2 regions of the Micromonospora sp. NPDC005324 genome follow, and region 1 is predicted to be linked to the other one. Evidence: riboswitches for the same ligand, from Rfam matches in the RefSeq annotation. Region 1 holds a riboswitch; the other holds the start of a gene.
What was found. Region 1 has a riboswitch for thiamine pyrophosphate ahead of ABZS40_RS34360 (ECF transporter S component). Riboswitches for the same ligand answer to the same signal wherever they lie in the genome.

Region 1 (7,816 bases):
CACCGCGCTGACCATCGCGATCAGCATGAAGGCGAGGCCGCCGGTGGCCATCCGGTGCGCGAAGCGGACCAGCTCCGGTTTGCGCCCCTGCCGGAACAGCGCCCGGTGGAACGCCACCGGCGAGATGATCAGTGCGGTGGCGGCGGCCGCCGCGAGCAACGCCACGATGTAGACGTCGCGCTGGAACTCCGTGGTCTCGGTGAACCCGTTACTGAACGGCAGGGTGAGCAGGAAGGCGAAGAGGATCTGCACGCCGGTCTGGGCGACCCGCAACTCCTGCAGCAGGTCGGCGAAGTTGCGCTGCCAGCGCTGCTTCTCGGTCTCCTTGGACACGCGCTACCTCCGGTGAGACGGTACTGCCGGCGGTCCCGGCCGCCGGCAGCAACGCCAATGCCCCACCCGGCCGAGCGCGAAACAGGTTCACGACATCCGCCGTTCATCTCGGCGACGCAAGTCGGCCATCGGAACCGGGTCAGGACCCGCGTCGGATCCGGCCCGCGTATCGCGCCTCCAGCTCGTTGTTGTGCGCGTCGCCGTCCGGGATGTTCGCCGACAGGTAGACCGGGGGCCGCTCCCCCGCCGCCAGCAACCGCGCCACCACCTCCACTGTCACCTGCTGCGCCAGCAGCGCCGCGGTGATCGAGGAGACCGCGCCGACCGCGCCGCCACCGGGCAGGGGCAGTGTCGCGTCGCCGTACGGCGCGCCGTTGTCGAGCACCACGTCGGCGAGGTCGCTCAGCTTGTGCCCGGACGGGTGCCGGGAGGTCATCCGCCCGGAGTGCCGCGTCGAGGTGATCGCCACCAGTCCGTGACCGTGCTCCTTCACCAGCGTGGCGAACTCCACCATCGCGCCGTTGACCCCGGAGTTCGAGGCGAGCACGAAGACGTCGGTGGGGCGCACGGGGGCCAGTTCGTAGAGGCGGTGCGCGACGGCCGGGTCCCGTTCCAGCAGCGGGCCCAGCCGGTCGGCCGGTTCGCCGCCGAGCAGCACCAGGTCGCGTAGCGCGATCCGGTTGGTCGGCACCAGACCGCCCGCCCGTCCGGCGATCTCCATGGCGAGGGCCTCCGAGTGCCCGGTGCCGAACGCGTGCACCACGCCGTCGGCTCGGACGGCCTCCGCGATCAGGTCGGCGGCGCGCCCCACCGCCTCCCGCTGACTGGCCGCCACCTGGCCGATCGTCTCGGTCACCACGGCCAGGTAGTCCTCGGCACTCACCGTCATACGTCCTCCGTCGTTCGATTACGGGCCAGCCAACGAACCGCGAAGTCGACAGCCGCCCGCTGGCGCATCAACCTGCCGGTCCCGGTGCCGAGCGGTGCGGTGCGTACCGCCCCGGTGGCCTCCAGATCCCCGCCCAACGCGGCGAAGTCGTCCGCGTCGAGTCGTACGTCCTGCCACCACACCCATTCCCGACCACCGTCGGCGGTACGCACGGCAGCACCGATCCGCTCCCGGGGCGAGCCGGGGCAGCGGTACTCGGCCAGATGCAGCGAGGTGCTCACCGAGTGGTCCACGCCGAGCAGCAACACGTCGGCGTCGAGGTCGTAGAGGCGGGCCAGCGGGGAGCCCTCGCCGAGCATGTCCGCCAGGGCGTGCCCGGCCACCACCTGCTCGGCGGCCGGGCCGAGCGCGGCGAACGACACGTGCGGATGGGAGCTGCGCAGCGCACCGGGCCAGCCGCGGACCGTCTCGGCGAACGCACCCATGAACCGGCTCGGGGTGACCGCCGGGTCGAAGCCCGGCATCTCCGAGCGGATCAGCGGCCACCAGTCCGCCGGCACCGGGGGGTTGCGCCACTGCGCGGGGTCGCTGTTGTCGGGCGTGTGGGTGGGCACGACGATCGTACCGTCCGGGCCGAGCGCGTCGCGCAGGGCGAGCACCACCGCGTGCGGGCCGCCGCTGACGAAGCCCAGCGGACGCAACGAGGCGTGCACCAGCAGCGTCGCGCCGGGGCGTACGCCCAGCACGCGCAGCTGCGCGGCGATCGAGCGACGGCTGCCCGGCCCGCTGGCGTCCACCGCCGCTCAGGCCGTTCCGCCGGCTCGGGCCAGGATCGCCTCGGCGAGCGGGGCCGGCGCCGCGTCCGGGATCCAGTGACTCACCCCGGGCAGCCGCACGAACCGGTAGTCCCCGGTGACGTTGCGCGCGCACGCCTCGGCGGCGGTCCGGCCGATGGCGACGTCCCGGTCACTCCAGACGTACGTGGTGGGCACCGCGACCGGGCCGACGCCGGCCAGGTCGGCGCGGGACATCGCCCGGTACCAGTTCAGCGCGGCGGTGAGCGCCCCCGGCTCACGCATCGGGTCGGCGTACCGGTTCACCCGGGACGTGTCGCCCACCCCGCCGAGCAGCTTGCGCAGCGCGGTGGCGTGCCACGCCAGCAGCACCTTCTCCGCCTTGTCGGGCTTGCGGAACAGCGCGATGTACGACGACCGGGCCTTCTGTTGGGCGTCGGTGCTCAGGGCGTGCGCCATGGCCGCCGGATGCGGTACGGACACCGCGGTCAGCGTGTGGACCCGCTCGGGGTGCCGGGCGGCGACCCCCCAGGCCACTATCGCGCCCCAGTCGTGGCCGACCAGGTGCACGGCGTCCAGCGCGAGCGCGTCGAGCACCGCCACCACGTCGGTGACGAGTTCGGGGATCCGGTAGTCGGCCACCGCAGTGGGCCGGGCGCCGGGTGAGTAACCGCGCTGGTCCAGCGCGTACGTGCGCAGCCCACCCGCGTGCAGAGCCGGCACCACGTCGTCCCACTCACCACTGTGCTGGGGGAAACCGTGCAGCAGCAGGACGGGTACGCCGTCCGTCGGACCGCCAACGGTCACCTCGAACGTAAAGCCTCGCGCGTCAACCCGCATGATCGGAAGCGTACCCAGACGGCGGTGCGCCGGTCGCTCCCGCAGGTCAGACGGATGCCCTGCTGGGCCCGCGGCAGTGGTCGGTGTTAGCGTCAGCGAGACAACTTCATATCCGACAGGGGAGCGCACAGCGCTGAGAGTGCGGGCACGCCCGCAGACCCTCGAACCTGATCTGGGTAATGCCAGCGCAGGGAGTTCGGTCGACCTCCAGCCGCGCCGCAGTCCGGTGCCACCGGACGCGGCGTGCGTCTTCTCCTGGTTCGCACTCACGAACTGGGAGCAACACATGACATCCACCACCGACACACACCGTTGGCGCACCATCGACATCGTGGTCGCCTCGGTGATCGCGGTCGCCTTCGGCGTCATCTTCTGGGCCTGGGGCCTGGTCTGGAGCGCCACCGAGGGCGCGTTCGCCTTCTTCCCGCCGGCGCAGACGCTGCTCTACGGCGTCTGGCTGATGCCGGCGGTGATCGGTGGGCTGGTCATCCGCAAGCCCGGCGCCGCGCTCTACTGCGAAACGGTGGCCGCGGTCCTGTCCGCGTTGCTGGGCAGCCAGTGGGCCGGCACGGTGATCCCGCAGGGCATCGTGCAGGGCATCGGCGCCGAACTGGCCTTCGCCGCCTTCCGGTACCGGTCGTTCCGGCTGCCGACAGCTGTGTTCGCGGGCGCGCTGACCGGCCTCAGCGCAGCGCTGTTCGACTTCTTCGTCTGGAACGTCGACTACGCGCTGACCGACTACCGCATCCCGTACGCGCTGCTCACCATCGTCAGCGCCACCGTGATCGCCGGCTTCGGCGGCTGGCTGCTGACGAAGGCCCTGGCCAACACCGGCGTCCTGGACCGCTTCCCAGCAGGCCGAAACCGAGCCCTGATCTAACCCCCCTGATCGATGACGTTGATCAAGAGGTTTGCGTCAACGGAAGTCGGTTTCCTGACGCGAACCTCTTGATCAACCGAGGATTGGCGGGGGCGCGGCCCGGAGGAGGTGGGTTTGGTGGGCGGGGTACTGCTGCGGGGGTTCGGGTGGCGACACGCTGGGCGGCGCGCGTGGGCCGTTCGGGGTGTTGACCTGCGGGTTGAGGCTGGGGAGCGGGTTCTGCTGCTCGGGCCCTCGGGGGCCGGTAAGAGCACGGTGCTCAGCGCGCTGGCCGGGCTGCTTCCCGAGGACTCCGGCGAGCAGGAGGGCACCGTCGAGATCGACGGGCTCGACCCGCGCAAGGGGCGGGAACGGGTCGGCATCGTCTTCCAGGACCCGGAGACCCAACTGGTGATGGCGCGCTGCGGCGACGACGTCGCGTTCGGGCTGGAGAACCGTGGAGTGCCGGCCGACGAGATCTGGCCCCGGGTGGACGAGGCGCTGCACCGGGTCGGCTTCCCGTACTCCCGGGACCGTCACACCGCGGCGCTCTCCGGCGGCGAGCAGCAACGCCTCGCCCTCGCCGGCGCGCTGGCCCTGCGCCCCGCCCTGCTGCTGCTCGACGAGCCGACAGCAAACCTCGACCCGGCCGGGGCCGAGCTGGTCCGGCACGCGGTGGCCGGCGCTCTGGACGCCGACACCACGCTGATCCTGGTCGAACACCGGGTCGCCGAGGCACTGCCGCTGGTCGACCGGGTGGTCGTCCTGGAACCGGGCGGCGGCGTCCGCGCGGACGGCACACCCGAGGCGGTCTTCGCAGCCCACGGTGCCGCCCTGGCCGCCGAGGGGGTCTGGGTGCCCGGTCACCCCATCGCGCCCCGGGTGGCCACCGCCGGCCCCGGGGAGCTGTTGCTCACCGCCGACCGGCTCGGCCTGCCGCCCCGGCTGGGCTCCACCGATCTGGCGGTACGCGCCGGTGAAGCACTCGCCGTACGCGGACCGAACGGTGCCGGCAAGTCCACCCTGGCGTTGCTGCTCGGCGGCCTGCTTCGGCCGGGCAGCGGGCGGGTCACCGCGTCAGCGGAGTTGGCCGGCGCCGACCACCGCACTCCCCCGCACCGGTGGCGGGCGCCCGCGCTGGCCCGACGGATCGGGTCGGTCTTCCAGGATCCGGAGCACCAGTTCGTCACCAGCACGGTCTTCGACGAGCTGGCGCTCGGCCCACGCCGCACCGGCCAACCCGAGGCGGCCGTCAAGGAGACCGTGGCCGGGCTGCTGGACCGGCTGCGGCTGGACCGGCTCGCCGCCGCCAACCCGTACACCCTCTCGGGTGGCGAGGCGCGGCGGCTGAGCGTGGCGACAGCCCTGGCCACCGCGCCACGCCTGCTGATCTGCGACGAACCCACCTTCGGCCAGGACCGGCGGACCTGGCGGGAGCTAATCGACCTCTTCGCCGACCTGCGCGACGCCGGGCACGGCGTGGTCACTGTCACCCACGACGCGGACTTCGTCGCCGCGCTCGCCGATCGCACCGTCACCCTGCACCGCGCCCCGGACGACCAGCGATGATCAGCATCGAGCCGGTGGCCGCGCCGGACGCGCCGTTGGCCCGGCGCAACCCGGTGGCGAAGGTCGCCGCCGCACTGGTCTTCTCGTTCACCCTGCTGGCAACCCTGGACCCGGTTGCCCCGGCGATCGCCATCGCCCTCGAACTGGCCGTCCTGCCGCTGTTCGGCATCCGCTACCGGGTGCTGGCCCGACGGGCCTGGCCACTGCTGCTCAGTGCCGCCGGCATCCTGGTCACGCTGGTGCTGTTCGCGGCCGACCGGTCCGGCCGGGTCCTGCTGGACGCGGGACCGGTACTGGTGAGCACCGGCGTCCTGCTCACCGCGCTCGGCCTGGTGCTACGGGTGTTCGCGGTGGCCCTGCCCGGTGTGATCGTCTTCGCGACCACCGACCCCACCGACCTGGCCGACGCGTTGATCCAGAACGCGAAGGCGCCGGCCCGGTTCGCCATCGGGGCGCTGGCCGCGTTCCGGCTGGTGCCGCTGCTCGGTCAGGAGTGGCAGATGATCAGCATGGCTCGGCGCGCCCGGGGCGTCGACGCGGGCCGTAACCCGGTGGCGAAGCTGCGGCTCTTCGCCTCCACCGCGTTCGCGCTGCTGGTGGGGGCGATCCGTCGAGGCACTCGGCTGGCGGTGGCGATGGACGCGCGTGGCTTCGACGCCGGCACACCCCGTACCGTCGCCCGCCGGCAGCACTTCACCCGCGCCGACGTCCTCCTCATCGCCGGGTCCGCCGTCCTCGCCGCAGCCACCCTCACCACGAGCGTCCTCCTAGGCGCCTTCCGCCCCCTGATCAGCTGACCCCGCCCACCCCCGCCCCCCGCTGCCCCCCACCCCCACCCCCACCCCCGCCCCCCGCTTCCGTCGATCTTGCGGTTTCTGTCGTTGATTCATCCCGCTATGCCGGTGATGCGAGGACAGAAAGTGCAAGATCGACGAGCGTTGGGCGGGGCGGGGCGGGGCGGGGCGGGGCTGGGTGGCTCGGTCAGCTGCGGCGGAAGGCGTAGCGGCGGGTCTGGCCGGCCTGCTGGCTGCGGCCGCCGCCGGAGCGGTTGCCGCCGCCCTGCGGTGGCCCGGCCGTCGGCGCCTTCGGTCGGCCGGTCGGCTTCGGCAGATCTCCCACCGAAGGCGCGTCGACAACAGCGGGCACGTCGACAGCTGCCGGCAACGCCACCTCGTCCGGCAGCGCCGGCTCCACCAGCGCCGCCGGGAGCGCCGGCTCGGCCCGCAGCGCGGGCTCCACAAGCAAAGCCGGTTCGACCGCGAGGTCGAGGGCCGGGAGGGTGGTTGGGAGCGGGCCGCGGCCGGCCGCCGGGTCGACGCCGAGCGGCGTCGCTCTGGGGGTACGGGACTTCTTCGGGTTACGCCTGGCAGGCATCCGGGCCTCCTTCAATGCCGACCGGCACGGCCGGTCCCGCGCTGCGGCGGTCGGTCGGATCGGCTGGTGACCGCCGTTGCGCGACGGTCGAGTGGGGAAGGGACTGCTCACCGGGGCCAGGCAGGGCCATCGCCGCCGAACGGCGGGGAAGGAATGCGGGACGCCCGGGAGCGCACGGACCGCGACGCGGGGCGGCGGGCCGGCTCGGAAGTGGGGCGTCAGTTACGCATGTTCGTACCGTAGCCACCGCCCGACCGACGCGCATCCGTTATTACTGGCACGATCGGCACATGCTGATCGCGTTCTCGATCACCCCGCTCGGCGGTGACGACTCCGTGGGTGACCTGGTCGCCGAGGCGGTGCGGGTGGTCCGTGCGTCCGGCCTGCCCAACCGGACCGATGCCATGTTCACCACCGTGGAGGGCGAGTGGGACGAGGTGATGGCGGTGGTGAAGCAGGCGGTCGACGTGGTCGCCGCGCAGGCGCCCCGGGTGAGTGTGGTGCTCAAGGCCGACGTCCGGCCCGGGGTGACCGACGCGTTGACCGGGAAGATCGCCCGAATCGAAGCCCGTCTCGCCGAAGGCTGACGTGCGCGGCGCGGAATGACGACACGTTTCCCCGCGCGGGGCTCACCGACCACTGTCGAGAGCCCGAGCCGCCAGCGGCAACGTCCACGTCACGTCCAGTAACGGGACGTCGATCACTGGTCCCTATCGGCTCACATCACGGTAAGTTTCCAAACGCTGATAGTGGTGTGACGAGAGGTGGCGGCACGAATGGCTGATCAGGCGAGGGCACAGATCGGTGTGACCGGGTTGGCGGTGATGGGTCGCAACGTGGCCCGCAACCTGGCCCGCAACGGCTTCACGGTGGCAGTGCACAACCGCTCGCCGGAGCGCACCCGCAGCCTGGTCGCCGAGCACGGCGACGAGGGCACGTTCGTGCCGGGCGAGACGATGGCCGATTTCGTGGCGTCACTGGAACGCCCCCGCGCGGTCATCGTCATGGTGAAGGCCGGCGCGCCCACCGACGCGGTGATCGACGAGCTGGTGCCGCTGCTCGACGAGGGCGACATCATCGTCGACTGTGGCAACGCCCACTTCGCCGACACGCGCCGCCGCGAGGAGGCGCTGCGGGCGCAGGGGCTGCACTTCAGCG
Region 2 (7,816 bases), on a different contig from region 1:
CCCAGGCGTACGTCAACGGGGTGTCGCCCTCGTCGTCGGTGGCCGTGCCGTCGAACGCGACGGTGACCGGCGCGGTGCCGGTGGCCGGGGTGGCCGTGGCGCTGACCACCGGCGGCCCGTTCTCGGTGACACCGCGGCCGACGAAGTCCATCCAGTTGACGTTGAACAGCGAACCCGTTCCGCCGTTCGGGTCGCGGGCCAGGAAGTACAGCGAGCCGCTCGCGGCGCCGGTGACCGGTGCGCTCACGTCCGTGTACGTCTGCCACGCGCCGGTCGACGGTACGACGGCAGTGGCGACCACCGGTCCGTCGACAGCACCCGCGCGAACCTCGATCCGACCGCCAGCGGCGGCGGAGGCGGCCCGGAAGCGGATCTCGGTGATGTTGGTCAGGTCCGCCGGAGCGACCGACCACCAGTCGCCATCCTCGATGAAGGCGACGCTCTGGCCGCCTCCGGCGGTGTCGGCGCCGGCTTCCCGCTGCACGCCGGGGTCTCCACCGCCGGTGCTCACCGGGGCGCGCCCGGTGGCGGTGAAGTACTCGGCCTGCTTCTGCTTCGGCTGGAGGATCTCGATCTGCCGACCGGTCAGGGCACCGGCGCCGCCGGCACCACCCTCGTCGGTGTAGGTCGCCTCGAAGACCGCGAAGACGTTCGCCTCGGCGCCGTGCCCGGAGGCGAGCGACGTCTGGACGGTGCCGGTGCAACCGGTGTGCTGCTCCAGCGGGTGGGCGTGCTCGTCGTGACCGAGCAGCACCTGAAGCTGCACCCGGTCACAGTCGATCTGCCCGTCCTCGGGGTCGGTCACCTTGATCGAGTAGCGGACCTGGTCACCCCAGTTGAAGAAGCCGCCATCCGGTGGGAACTCGATGGAGACCGTCGGCGCGGTGTTGCCCACGGTGACCGGCACGTTGGCCACAGCGGTCCGGCCCTTGGGGTTGGTGACGGTGAGCTGGGCGGTGTAGTTGCCCGCCGTGGCGTACGTGTGGGTCGGGTTGGCCTCGGTCGAGGTCTGCCCGTCGCCGAACGTCCAGGCGTAGGTGAGCGTGCCACCGTCCGGGTCCCGGGAGCCGGCGCTGGAGAAGGTCACCGTCAACGGCGCCGGACCCGAGGTCGGGTTGGCGGACGCCGCCGCTATCGGGGCGCGGTCACCGGCGGTGTAGTCGATCCGGTAGACGCCCGAGTTGTCGTTGTTGCCGCCGAAGCCGCTGCCCCACTCGATCAGGTACAGCGCGCCGTCTGGGCCGAACTCGAAGTCCATCGGCCGGACCATGCTCATGCCGGTGAGCAACTGGTTGATGTCCACCAACGACTTGCCGTCGGGGGTCAGCTGCATGGTGTACATCTTGTTCTGGTTCCACTCACCGAGCAGAGCCTTGCCGTCGTAGTACGCCGGCCACTTGCGGTTCGAGTTCAGGTCGGCGTCGTAGCGGTAGACCGGGCCGCCCATCGGGGCACCGCCGCCGCCGATCTCCGGGTAACGCGCGTCACCGGCGTACCCGTAGTCGACGGTCGCCGGGACCACCGGCGGGAGGTTGGTCAGGCCCGTGTTGTTGGGCGAGTTGTTCACCGGGGCGGCGCAGTCGAACTTCGGACCGCTCGGGCCGGACGGGAACGTGTAGTCGTTGTACGCCTCGTTCGTGCCCGTGCAGTACGGCCAGCCGTAGTTGCCGGGGGTGACGACGTTCCACTCGACCAGACCGCGGGGGCCCCGGTTCGGGTTGTCCGCGTTGGCGTCCGGTCCGTAGTCCGCGACGTACAGCGTGTTGGTCTTCGGGTCGGTGCCGATCCGGAACGGGTTGCGGAAGCCCATCGCGTAGATCTCGGGACGGGTCTTCTCGGTACCCGCAGCGAAGAGGTTGCCCGCCGGAACGGTGTACGTCCCGTCGTCCTCCGGGTGGATCCGGATCACCTTGCCGCGCAGGTCGTTGGTGTTGCCGGAGGTGCGCTGCGCGTCGTAGTCCTGGCGCCCCGCCCGCTCGTCGATCGGCGAGTACGAGTTCGACTCGAACGGGTTGGTGTTGTCGCCGGTGGCCAGGTAGAGGTTGCCGTCGCCGTCGAAGGCCATGCTGCCACCGGCGTGGCAGCAGGTGTTGCGCTGCGTGTCGACCCGTAGCACCTGCTTCTCGCTGGCCAGGTCGATGGTGTCGCCGGAGACCGTGAACCGGGACAGCAGGTTGCGGGTGACTCCGTCGTTCGGGGCGTAGTACAGATACACCCACTTGTTGGTGGCGAAGTTAGGGTCGAGCCGGAGGCCGATGAGGCCGTCCTCGTTACCGGTGAAGACGTCCAGGTCGACGGCGGTGACGGTGTTGCCGGTGTCCGGCTTCACGATCTGCACGCGACCGTCGCGCTCGATGTAGAAGACCCGCCCGTCGGGGGCGACGTCCAACTCCATCGGGTTGCTGGTGTTGCTGTCCAGCGTGACCTTCTCGAAGTTCGAGGTCTTCGAGGCGCCGCAGTCGGCGTTCTCGACACCGGCCGCGGTGCGGATGCCGCCGAGCAGGTGGGAGAGGAACTCGGGCTCGGCGTACGACTCCCGGGTGTGCCCCAGGCCCGTGTACCAGGACCGGCCACCGTCGTAGTCCTGACACCAGGCGACCGGGTGGTCCGCACCCATCGCGCCGGCACCGGGGGTGTAGCTCTTCTCGTCCAGGCTGGCCAGCACGTGCACGTCCGGCCGGGGGTTGGTCTGGTAGTTGTACCACTCGTCGAACCGGGACCACCGGTCCGGCAACCCGGCCGTGGACGGGTGTGCGTGGTCCTCCACCTTGACAGTGGCCTGCTGGTTCTGCGGGTGGTTGGCGAAGTACGCGCCGACCAGGTCGCCGTACCAGGCCCAGCTGTACTCGGTGTCCGACGCGGCGTGGATGCCGACGTAACCGCCGCCGGCCTTCACGTAGCGCTCGAACGCCGCCTGCTGGTCGGCGTTGAGCACGTCACCGGTGGTGGAGAGCCAGATCACCGCCTTGTACTTCGCCAGGTTGGCGTCGTTGAACGCGGCCCCGTCCTCGGAGTTGTCCACAGTGAATCCGTTGTCGACGCCGAGCTGCTGGATGGCGGCGACGCCGGTGGGGATGGAGTCGTGCCGGAAGCCGGCGGTCTTGGAGAAGACGAGGACGGAGAAGGGATCGGCCGCGGCCTTTGGCGCCTTCGGCGCCACCTGGCTGACCGGGGCTGCGGCTTTTGCATCCCGTGGGGGGACCTGGGCGGCCGCCTGGGCGGGCGCGCCGAACAGGGTGGTCGAGGCCATGGCCAGGGAGATCAGGGTTGCGGTGATGGGTACGCGGGCACGACGAGAACGGGACACGCCGCCTCCTGTGTCGTAGTGACAGAGCTCGCGGGAGTCGGCTCGCCGAAGGCCCTCCCTGATGGAGCCGGTGGTCACACCGTGCCAGGGTGCCCCGCCGACATTTTGTCGAATCGCTGAACAAATTAATTCGGCTGGCTCGATGTCGGGCAAGATGCAGACGGGTAACGGTTCGGCAACGGGAGGCGACATTCCGAACAGGACCGTATGAAGTGCCCCATGGATCTCGGTCGTTCTGGTGCGGCCCGGCCCGCCGGCCACCGCCGACCCACGTCTTGGCAGGCCGGCGGATCTGTCGTACGGTGACACGCAAGTAACCCACGGGAGCCCGGTGTACCGGGCTGAGAGGGGGGCTGACAGCCCCCGACCGTTGAACCTGATCCGGGTAATGCCGGCGCAGGGAGGAGCGTTGCCGTGCCGTCCCTGGGGCGATTGCATCTCATCACCGACACCCGAGCGGGTCGCGACCCACTCGCCGTGGTTCGCGCCGCCCTCACCGTGGCCCACGCCGACCTGGTGGTGCAGGTCAGGGTCGAGGATTCCGCCACCGATCGCGAGGCGTACGACCTGACCCGGCGGGTGCTGGCGCTCTGCGCCTCGTACCGGGCGACCTGCCTGGTCAACGACCGGTTGCACGTGGCGCTGGCGGCCGGTGCCGCCGGTGGCCACGTCGGCGCCGACGACCTGCCGGTCGCCGCCGCCCGCCTGGTGCTCGGCCCCACCGGCGTGCTGGGCGCCACCGCCCGCGCGCCGGGCCCGGCGCACGAGGCCGTCGCCGCGGGCGCCAGCTACCTCGGCGTCGGGCCGTGTCACACCACCAGCACCAAGACCGGCCTGCCGGACCCCATCGGGCCCGCCGGGGTACGCGCCGTCGTCGACGCCGTCGACGTCCCGGTCATCGCGATCGGGGGGGTGACCGCCGCCCGGGTGCCGGCGCTGCGGGCCGCCGGGGCGTACGGGGTGGCGGTGGTCGGTGCCGTCTCCGCCGCCGCCGACCCGGCACTGGCTACCGCCGAGCTGATCGAGGCCCTGACGTGCTGACCGGCCGGTCCCCGTCACCGCCGTCGAGCGACCGGGTCCGGCCGGACGTGGCAGTGGTGGGGGCGGGGCCGATCGGGTTGGCGATCGCCTGGCGTTGCGCCGCGCGCGGGCTGCGGGTGGTGGTGCACGATCCGGCGCCCGGCTCGGGCGCGTCGGCGGTGGCCGCCGGCATGCTCTCCCCGGTCGCCGAGGCGTACTTCGGTGAGCGGCAGCTGACCGGGTTGCTGCTGGCGTCCGCGGCCCGCTGGCCGGCGTTCGCCGCCGAGTTGACCGAGACGACCGGAGTCGAGATCGGCTACCGGACCGAGGGCACCCTGATGGTCGGGCTCACCGGCGACGACCTGGCCGAGGCGCGTCGGCTGTGGGCGTACCAGCAGGGGTTGGGCCTGCCCGTGACGCCGCTGCGCCCCAGCGAGCTGCGCGAGCGCGAACCGGCGCTCGCCCCACGGGTGCGCGGCGGCGCGCTCGCGCCCACCGACCACCAGGTCGACCCGCGGCTGCTGGTGCCCGCGCTGCGCACGGCCGCGCAGCGGGCCGGCGCGGTGCTCGCGCCGCAGCCGGTCCGGTCCCTGTCCGACGTGGACGCGCCGGTCACCGTGGTCGCCGCCGGCTGCGGGGCAGCCGCGCTCACCGGCCTGCCCGTGCGGCCGGTGAAGGGCCAGATCCTCCGGCTCCGCGCGCCCGACGGCGTCGCGCCGGGCTTCCGGCACGTGATCCGGGGGTACGCCGACGGCGAGCACGTCTACCTGGTGCCCCGCGCCGACGGTGAGGTGGTGCTCGGCGCGACGGTCGAGGAGCGCTCCGACACCACCGTCACCGCCGGCGCCGTGCAGCGGCTGCTGCGCGCCGGAGTCGACCTGCTGCCCGAACTGGCCGAGTACGACCTGGTCGAGGCGGTCGCCGGGCTGCGCCCGGGCACCCCTGACAACGCGCCGATCCTCGGGCCGCTGCCCGACCGACCGGACGTCCTGGCCGCCACCGGGCATCACCGGCACGGCATCGTGCTCACCCCGATCACCGCCGACCTGATCGCCGACCTGGTGCTCGGCGGCGTACCCGACGCGCTGCTCGCGCCCTTCGGGGCTGACCGCTTCGACGCTGTCGCGGTGGCCGCGTCGGGCGGACCTGAACCGACGATGGAGGGGGACCTGTGGAGTTGACGGTGAACGGGGCCGGGCGCAACGTCGCCGCCGGCGCGTCCGTGGCGGACCTGGTCCGCGACATCGTGGCGCAGCCACGTGGGGTGGCGGTCGCTGTCAACGGCGAGGTGGTGCCCCGTGCCGGCTGGCCGACCCGGGCGCTGCGCGACGGTGACCGGGTCGAGGTGCTCACCGCGGCGCAGGGCGGGTGAGCGGCGTGCCGTTCGAGCTGGGTGGGGAGACCTTCACCTCACGGCTGATCCTCGGTACCGGCGGCGCCGCGAACCTGCACGTCCTGGAGCAGGCGATCCGGGCGTCCGGCACCGAGCTGGTCACTCTGGCGCTGCGTCGGGTGGGCACGGCGCCGGGCTCCACCGGTGGGTTGCTGGAGCTGCTGGACCGGTGCGGCGTACGCCTGCTGCCGAACACCGCCGGGTGCCACACCGCGACCGAGGCGGTGAAGGTGGCCCGGTTGGCCCGGGACGCGTTCGACACCGACTGGGTCAAGTTGGAGGTGATCGGCGACGAGCGGACGCTCCTGCCCGACGGGGTGGAGCTGCTCCGCGCCGCCGAGGAGTTGGTCTCCGACGGCTTCACAGTGCTGCCGTACACCAGCGACGACCCGGTGCTCGCCCGCCGCCTCGCCGACGTGGGCTGCGCCGCGGTGATGCCGGCCGGCTCGCCGATCGGTTCGGGGCTCGGCATCGGCAACCCGCACCACATTCGACTCATCCGGCAGGGTGTGGACGTGCCGGTGATCCTCGACGCCGGCATCGGCACCGCGTCCGACGCGGCGCTGGCCATGGAGCTGGGCTGTGACGGGGTGCTGCTGGCGAGCGCTGTCACCCGGGCGGCCGACCCGGTGGTGATGGCCACAGCGATGCGGTACGCGGTCGAGGCCGGACGTCTGGCGGCCCGGGCCGGCCGGATCGAGCGCCGCTTCCACGCGCTCGCCTCCACTCCTGACGAGGGAAGACCCGAGCTGTGATCCCGCCGTCCGGGGTTGTCGTGTTGACCGACCGGCTCGTTGCGCGGAGCCGGCTCGACCGGGTGGTGGCGGGCGCCGTGGCCGGGGGAGTGCGCTGGGTGGTGCTGCGGGAGAAGGACCTGCCGCGTGCCGAACGCGTCGCCCTCGCCGCCGACCTGCGCGCGATCCTCGCCGACGTCGGCGGGACCCTCGTCGTGGCCGGCCCCGACCCGCTCGGCGGCGACGCCGTGCACCTGCCCGCCGCCGGCCCGTACCCACCGCCAGCCCATGGCCTGGTAGGCCGCTCCTGCCACCACCAACCCGAGCTGAGCCGCCTGACCACCGAGCACTACGCCACCATCTCCCCGGTCTGGCTCACAAAGACAAAACCGGGCTACGGCCCACCCCTGGGACCGGACGGCCTGCGAAAGCTGGTCGAGGCCACCCCCGTGCCACTGCTGGCCCTGGGCGGAGTCGAAACCCCGGAACAGGTAACCGCCTGCGTCCAGGCGGGAGCCGTCGGGGTGGCAGTGCTGGGCGCACTCATGCGAGCCGAAGACCCGTGTGCGGTAGCCGCCACCCTGACGAGCGCTTATGCAGAGGCGGTCACCCCTGTGCTGACCCAAACCCGCGCGGAGGCACCCAGGTCCCCACGACGGGGGCTGCGGCCGACCGTGCCCACGCAGGGATCAAGCCTGACCGCCCGGAGTGGGCACGGTCGGCCGCAGCCCCCAACCGCAACCAAAAGCGAGGGAAAATGACCCCGCGCACCATCCTCACCATTGCCGGCTCGGACTCCGGCGGCGGCGCGGGCATCCAGGCCGACCTCAAGGTCTTCGCCGCACTTGGCGCGTACGGCACCAGCGTCCTCACGGCGGTCACCGCGCAGAACACCAGGGGTGTCGACGCGGTGCTGCCGCTGCCCCCGCGCACTGTCACCGAGCAGTTGGACAGCGTGCTCACCGATTTCACCGTCTGCGCGGTGAAGACGGGGATGCTCGGCACCCCGGCGATCGCGGACGTGGTGGCCGAGGCGGCCCGGGACGGCCGGCTGCCTCAGCTCGTCGTCGACCCGGTGCTGGTCGCCACGAGTGGTCACCGGCTGGGAGTGGTGGGCGCGGTGGAGCGGCTGCTGCCGTACGCCACTGTGGCGACCCCGAACTGCGCGGAGGCCGCAGCGATCACCGGACGCCCGGTGGACGACGTGGCCGCGATGGTCGTCGCCGCCGAGGCCCTGGTGGCCGGCGGCCCGGAGTACGTGGTGGTCACGGGCGGTGACCTGGACGGGGGCGAGGCGGTCGACGTGCTGCACGGCGGCGGCGTCACCACGCTGTTGCGCGCACCCCGGGTGACCACACGGCA

Region 2: it holds a riboswitch for thiamine pyrophosphate, as region 1 does, so the genes downstream of both, thiE (thiamine phosphate synthase) here and ABZS40_RS34360 (ECF transporter S component) in region 1, are expected to answer to the same signal.

Annotation. Positions count from the first base shown of each region.
Region 1 covers NZ_JBEXGE010000061.1:11,633-19,448, forward strand. Annotated here, with positions in the region: gene ABZS40_RS34340 (DUF6328 family protein) at 1-333, opposite strand, end outside; gene ABZS40_RS34345 (SIS domain-containing protein) at 473-1,222, opposite strand; gene ABZS40_RS34350 (AAC(3) family N-acetyltransferase) at 1,219-2,019, opposite strand; gene ABZS40_RS34355 (alpha/beta fold hydrolase) at 2,026-2,856, opposite strand; TPP riboswitch at 2,964-3,068, shown strand; gene ABZS40_RS34360 (ECF transporter S component) at 3,143-3,736, shown strand; gene ABZS40_RS34365 (ABC transporter ATP-binding protein) at 3,854-5,284, shown strand; gene ABZS40_RS34370 (energy-coupling factor transporter transmembrane component T) at 5,281-6,081, shown strand; gene ABZS40_RS34375 (hypothetical protein) at 6,266-6,658, opposite strand; gene ABZS40_RS34380 (thiamine-binding protein) at 6,949-7,245, shown strand; gene gndA (NADP-dependent phosphogluconate dehydrogenase) at 7,435-7,816, shown strand, end outside.
Region 2 covers NZ_JBEXGE010000015.1:119,533-127,348, reverse strand. Annotated here, with positions in the region: gene ABZS40_RS17750 (ThuA domain-containing protein) at 1-3,307, opposite strand, end outside; TPP riboswitch at 3,618-3,727, shown strand; gene thiE (thiamine phosphate synthase) at 3,722-4,348, shown strand; gene thiO (glycine oxidase ThiO) at 4,345-5,508, shown strand; gene thiS (sulfur carrier protein ThiS) at 5,499-5,699, shown strand; gene ABZS40_RS17730 (thiazole synthase) at 5,696-6,475, shown strand; gene ABZS40_RS17725 (thiamine phosphate synthase) at 6,472-7,215, shown strand; gene thiD (bifunctional hydroxymethylpyrimidine kinase/phosphomethylpyrimidine kinase) at 7,212-7,816, shown strand, end outside.